2 regions of the Planococcus faecalis genome follow, and region 2 is predicted to be linked to the other one. Evidence: riboswitches for the same ligand, from Rfam matches in the RefSeq annotation. Region 2 holds a riboswitch; the other holds the start of a gene.
The links. A riboswitch is a leader RNA that binds a small molecule or an ion and turns the genes downstream of it on or off. The one in region 2 is predicted to bind S-adenosylmethionine.

Region 1: linked by a shared signal. The riboswitch ahead of AJGP001_RS14525 (methionine ABC transporter ATP-binding protein) and the one ahead of AJGP001_RS05700 (methionine ABC transporter ATP-binding protein) in region 2 are both predicted to bind S-adenosylmethionine.

What each region holds. Positions count from the first base shown of each region.
Region 1 is NZ_CP019401.1:2,925,877-2,929,287, reverse strand. Features, by position in the region: gene AJGP001_RS14530 (methionine ABC transporter permease) at 1-163, opposite strand, end outside; gene AJGP001_RS14525 (methionine ABC transporter ATP-binding protein) at 153-1,184, opposite strand; SAM riboswitch class I at 1,318-1,432, opposite strand; gene AJGP001_RS14520 (glycerol-3-phosphate acyltransferase) at 1,544-2,185, opposite strand; SAM riboswitch class I at 2,319-2,434, shown strand; gene AJGP001_RS14515 (O-acetylhomoserine aminocarboxypropyltransferase/cysteine synthase family protein) at 2,533-3,411, shown strand, end outside.
Region 2 is NZ_CP019401.1:1,155,559-1,158,969, reverse strand. Features, by position in the region: gene AJGP001_RS05710 (MetQ/NlpA family ABC transporter substrate-binding protein) at 1-50, opposite strand, end outside; gene AJGP001_RS05705 (methionine ABC transporter permease) at 98-766, opposite strand; gene AJGP001_RS05700 (methionine ABC transporter ATP-binding protein) at 759-1,784, opposite strand; SAM riboswitch class I at 1,873-1,977, opposite strand; gene AJGP001_RS05695 (thioredoxin family protein) at 2,084-2,410, opposite strand; gene AJGP001_RS05690 (ribonuclease M5) at 2,416-2,754, opposite strand; gene gcvH (glycine cleavage system protein GcvH) at 3,100-3,411, opposite strand, start outside.

The DNA of each region.
Region 1 (3,411 bases), 1.7 Mb from region 2:
ATACTTTAGACACAATTTCATTTTCTAACAAATGTCCATGACGTGTAACGACTAACAAGATACCGAGAGGAAAGCCAATCAATAGCGAAAATCCAAACGCAACACCTGTCATATAGACGGTTTCCCATAAAGCTTCCAAAATTTGTTCGTAATTAACTGACATAATCAATGACCTCCTCTATTTGAATAGTGCTGTCCCTAATAGAAGATAAGGCACGTTCCACTTCGCTTGACTCTCCAGAGAATTCGACAATTAAGTTACCGTATGGAACACCTTGCAATTCGGTAATATTGCCGAATAGTACATTCAAATCAACGTTAAAGTCACGTGACACTCGGGACATGAAGGGTTGACCGACTGATGTGCCAGTAAACTGCAACCGGTATATGGCCTGATTATTTTGTTTATCTTGAATTTGTGCTAGCAGCGATTCAGGCAACTCGTCGTTCATAACAGAGCGAACAAATCGTTTGGTGGTAGCTTGCTGTGGATTAGAGAAAACGTTAAAGACGCTTCCTTGCTCAATAACTTTCCCTGCTTCAAGCACGGCCACTTTGTCACAGATTTCTCGAATGACGCCCATTTCGTGTGTGATGAGCAGGATGGTAATATTGTATTCTTTATTGATTTTGCGAAGTAGGTCCAAAATCGATTTCGTCGTTTGTGGATCAAGTGCTGATGTTGCTTCGTCGCATAACAGAACGGAAGGATTCGTTGCAAGAGCACGAGCAATGCCGATGCGTTGCTTTTGACCACCTGACAGCTGGTCTGGATATTTTTGCGCCTGATCTGCAAGTCCAACGAAATCGAGCAACTCTTTTACTTGTTTTTCGATATCATTTTTCGGTGTGTTAGCTAACAGGAGCGGCATAGCGACGTTATGATAAACCGTTTTTGAATCGAGTAAATTAAAATGTTGGAAAATCATACCGATATCTTTTCTGATAGTACGAATTTCTTTGCTAGATAGCGTCGAAATATCCTTTCCGTGAATTAATACACGTCCTTTAGAAGGACGTTCGAGCAAGTTTACAGTGCGGATTAGCGAGCTTTTACCGGCTCCACTAAAGCCAATAACTCCGTAGATTTCGCCAGTTTGGACAGTTAAATCGATGCCGTTCAATGCATGGATTTCCTGTTTACCTGATTGGTAGGTTTTGGCGACGCCTTCGAATTGAATCATAGTAAGTAGACCTCCTCATGCTGTATTGTTATTCAAATCGTTAATGCTCACAATCCGTCGAGAAACTAGACAAAGAGAGCCCCCTTTTTTCTTAACCATAAGAAAAAAGAGGGCTCCTGTTGAAACCATCTAATTCTCATCTTCCAAATGCATGGATGCATTTGCAGGAGTTGGCACAGTTTTTGCGGTTAAACAAATCTGCTGCCGAAACGTCATAGGGCCTGTCCCTCGGTTTCTCTGGATAAGAAAGTGATGTATGCTATTCGATTCGTGATTCCTACTTTATGGCGGAATAACAAAAAAGTCAAGATGAATATTGAAATTTATTTTTTAATCTTCAAAATTCATTGTATTCCTTTCTAAATGGACGGGGTAGGTTTCTTTCGAAAAACTGATGATACTGTAGGTTCATTGCCACTCTTTATTCGTATAATATTTTCTCGATGTTTCCATAAAGCCATCGTGAACAGGACTAACGCTATTAGTAACGGCCATAGACCGACTGCAGGGATAAAGGCAATTACAAAATACACGGCGTACAAAACGAATACGCCAATGACAAGATAATTTGTTACCAGTGAAACAATGATCAATAACAATAATCCGAGCAACCCGAGCTTCCAGTCAAGCGCTATCATTACACCTATTACAGATGCTGTACCTTTTCCGCCGTCAAAGTTCATATAGAACGGAAAATTATGACCAACTATTACGGCAGCTCCTGCAACGAACAATAGTGTCCAGATTGTTGCAGTTGAAAAGCTACCTAAGTCCACTAACAAACGTAGCCCCGCAACAACAGCAAAGCCTTTGAAAACGTCAATAAAGGCAACGAGCAAACCATATTTCCAGCCCAGCACGATGGCTGCATTAGAAGCACCGGAATTTTTTACGCCCGAATTTTTGATGTTAACGCCTGATACGGCTTGTGCAACAAGTGAACCATGACAACAACCGATAAAATAACCTGTAATCAATAAGAGCAAAATCCAAATGACCATTATTAATTCCTCCTCTACACTAAAAGATAACGTTTGAAAGTGGGCAAGGTTTCAAAATTTTTTGACTAATGAGCTTGACAAACGCCAATAAAGTTTTTATACTTCACAACAAGATCAAAAATTAAATCAAATACTCTTATCAAGAGTGGCGGAGGGATAGGCCCTGTGATGCCCGGCAACCGACAGACATTTTGTTTGTAAAGGTGCTAATTCCTACAGAATCGATTTTCAGGTTCTGAGAGATAAGAGGAGGAAACTCCGTAATTTACGGCCCTCTTCTTAGCGAAGGGGGCTTTTTTCGTCCCCTTTAGCATGTGTTACTACTAAAAAAACAGGGGGAATAGAAAATGACAAACTTTAAACCAGAAACATTATTATTACACGGAGGACAACAACCAGATCCAACGACAGGCTCTAGAGGTGTTCCTGTTTATAAAACCACTTCGTATGTTTTTAAAAATACACAGCATGCACAAGACCTCTTTGGACTGAAAGATACAGGCAATATTTACTCACGCATTATGAATCCGACAGTCGATGTCTTTGAACAACGAGTAGCGTTACTAGAAGGTGGTACTGCAGCAGTTGCTCTTTCTTCAGGAATGGCCGCTATTGCTTTTTCCATTTTGAACATTGCAGAAGCGGGTGATGAAATCGTAGCAGATAGCAGTCTTTACGGTGGCACTTACAATTTGTTTGCTAACACGCTACCACGCTATGGCATTACAACAAAATTCGTCGATGCGACCGATCCAGAAAATTTTAAAGCAGCAATTACAGATAAAACAAAAGCGATATTTGGTGAAATTATTGGTAATCCAAGCTTGAATGTTTTTGATGTCGAAAAAGTAGCAGAAATTGCCCATGCTAACGGATTGCCGTTATTGATCGATAATACATTTGCCTCTCCTTACGGCAGCAACCCGATTGAGTTTGGTGCAGACGTCGTCATTCATTCTGCGACAAAGTGGATTGGTGGACACGGAACGACAATTGGTGGCGTTGCGGTGGATGCTGGGAAATTCAATTGGGACAATCCACGTTTCCCAAATTATACACAGCCTGACGAAACCTATCATGGACTGCGGTACGGCATTGATGTACCAGGTGCAGCTTTTGCGACAAAACTTCGCGTTCAATTATTACGTGATTTTGGCCCTTCACTGAGCCCGGATAGTGCTCATGCTTTACTGCAAGGATTAGAAACTTTACATTTACGGATTCCA
Region 2 (3,411 bases):
CCTGCGAGTACCAATGCCGTTAACGCTGTTCCTACTACAAATTTCTTCATCTCAATCTCTCCCTTATGTGTTGTTTTATAGAACGGAAAATCCGTTTTTACCGTTTGTCTGCTTTTATCGTGACCCAATCACCAATGTATTGAATGATAAAGACAATGATTAAGATTAAGATTGTTGCCATCAATGTAACGTCTTCACGACTGCGTTGAAAGCCGTCGAGGAAAGCAAGTGTACCAAGACCACCTGCGCCGATAATGCCGGCCATTGCTGTATAGCCGACCAATGCAATCGCCGTGACCGTAATGCCGGATATCAATGCCGGTTTTGATTCCGGCAATAAAACTTTCCAAATGATGGTGCCGGTTGTTGCACCCATTGAACGAGCCGCCTCGATCACACCTTTATCAATTTCTTTTAGCGCAATTAGCACCATTCGTGCATAAAATGGAGCTGAACCAATGATTAATGCCGGTAAAGCCGCATTCGGTCCGCGAATCGATCCCATCAAGAACAAAGTGACAGGAATCAATAAAATGATCAAGATGATAAAAGGAATTGACCGGAAAATATTGACGAATGCGCCAGTCAGCCAATTAACGAGTTTGTTTGCCCACAATTGTTTCGGTGCTGTTAAGAACAAGATAATACCAAGTGCTAAACCAATAACAAATGTAAATACAGTTGATAATGCGGTCATGTAAAGTGTTTCAAGAGTAGCTTCCCACATGCTGTCCCACTTTACGTTTGGAAATAATGATTCAATCATTGTCCATCACCTCCGCTTGAATATCTTCTGAGCGAAGAAATACCAGTGCTTCTTCAATTTCTGCTTGAGACCCTTTAAGCTGTAAGATTAAGGTGCCGTATGCGCCACGCTGCGTATGCGAGATATTGCCTTGAACAATATTCACTTCCACGGCATGACTGCGAATCAATTTAGTTAAAATGGGTTGTTCGGTTTGATCGCCAACAAAAACCAATTTCACCAATTCGCCAGTTGGGTATAATTCCCGCAGGTTTTTGATGGTTTCCTGTGAATCTCCACTGTCGGCTACTTGCGCAACAAAGCGTTTCGTGATTGCCTCTTTCGGTGATTGGAATACATGTAAAACGTCGCCAAGTTCTACAACTCGTCCGCCTTCCATTACAGCCACACGGTGGCAAATTTTCCGGATGACGTGCATTTCATGAGTAATCAATACAATTGTCAATCCCAATCGCTTATTGATGTCTACTAACAAGTCAAGAATGGCATCTGTTGTTTCTGGATCGAGTGCTGATGTCGCTTCGTCACACAACAAGACTTCTGGGTCATTTGCTAATGCCCGGGCAATACCGACGCGTTGTTTTTGTCCTCCTGATAGCTCAGAAGGATAGGCGTTTTCACGACCCGTCAATCCGACTAATTCAATTAACTCCTGTACACGATTTCCGCGTTGTGCTTTTGCCACTCCGGCAATTTCTAGCGGAAATTCAATATTTTCTCTCACTGTACGAGACCATAGTAGATTAAAATGTTGGAAAATCATACTGACTTTCTGACGTGCCTTGCGTAATTCTCCGCCTTTAATCGCTGTGATAATTTGTCCATTAATCTCTACAGTTCCTGACGTTGGCTTTTCTAACCCATTCAACAATCGGATTAAGGTACTTTTACCTGCTCCACTATAACCAATAATACCGAATATCTCTCCATCAGAAATGGATAAGTCCACTTGATCCACAGCTGTTAAAATTGCCTTGCCTGTATCGAATTTTTTTGTCACTTGCTTTAACTCAATCATTCTTCCAACACTCCTAAATCTTAAAAATAAAAAACCCTTCCGCGCATAACTGAGCAGAAGGGCAAACGTATAGTATACGGAAACCAATCTCTCATCGTCCAAAGCTTTCGCTTTGTGTGATTTGGCACCATTTCATTTTCATGACGGTTGCCGGGCTTCATAGGGCACTTCCCTCCACCACTCGTAATAAGAGTTTTGATATAAAATTTTCGGAAAACTTAAGGACTGTATTCTATTTGACTCTTCGCTTGTTGTCTAGATTTCAGACAAGCAATTGGTTTTTTTATCAGAAGACTAATTTACCATGACCGACTGTATTCGTCAACAGGTTTTAACTTACTATACAAGTATGGCACTGATTGAAAAGCATAGATTTTCTCTTTTAGTTTGCCACCTTCTGTTATAAGTAAGCACGGTACACTCTCCACTTCGTAGAGATCCGCTATTTCTTGAACGTAATTTAAATTTGCTTTGCCCATTGGAAGATCCGGTAACAATTCGGTGACGACTGATAGCATCTTAGACGCAACCTGGCAAGTTCCACACATTGGCGCGTACAAATAATAAGCCGTTGATTTATTCGTATTCTTTTCTTTGATCCATTCTTTGTGCGTCCATTCATTCATTTTCTTCATCCCTCTGTTAATAGCTTATTTACCTGGATATTCGCTGTGATGAGCACATCCATCAATATCCGGAGTGGTGTTGCTGCAACTTCTTTATAATTTCGGTTAATGTAAAAATGACGAGCTTCAGGAAATTCACGCTTGACGAGTTTTCTCAGTTTTTCTCCTGAAGAGTCTGCATCTACTAGTATGATCATATCCTGACCTTCGTACGGTAATAGTAACTCTTCCAGTCTCGATGCACTTACTGTACCATTTGTACAAAGAATGGTCACGGGTTCTGCAATGAGTGGTGTAATCCTCGACTTATCACTGAGTCCTTCGACAACAATCACCTTTCCCATAACACTCACCCCATCAAATATAAAATAAGAAAAGTTCTAAGACTTAGTGGTAAAAGAAAACTTTTGTTTTATTGCGATAAAGCTCTTTATATAAGTCGAACTAATGATTTCCACTTGTTGATATTCCGTAAAACAGCAGTGCTTTCGAGCCCACAGGATGTGGATTATGCAACCCGTTCCTTTGCTGAGCCCAAAGCAGTATAGAAAAGTCGGTTTCTTTTACCAACTTATCTAGTTTTAAAATACCAATAGAACAGGCTGACGTCCATTTCCATGACTTATGCGAACTGCTGACAACACTTATCGGTCATAAAAAAAAGCGCCAAGATAGGCGCTTTTCAGTAATTACTCGTTGGTCATTTCTTTGTATTCGTCTGCTGTCATCAATGCATTAACTTCTTCTTCAGAAGGGGCTTCGATTACAACCATCCAAGCCTGCTCGTAAGGAGACTCGTTCACAAATTCTGGGCTATCTTCAAGTTCAGAGTTAACCTCGATTACTTTTCCGCTAATTGGCGCATACAATTCTGAAACCGTTTTAACGGATTCAACACTGCCGAAAGGCTGATCTTTTTTTAGCTCGTCTCCAACTTGTGGAAGTTCAACAAAAACGATATCCCCTAGTTCCGCTTGTGCGAAATGAGTGATACCGATACG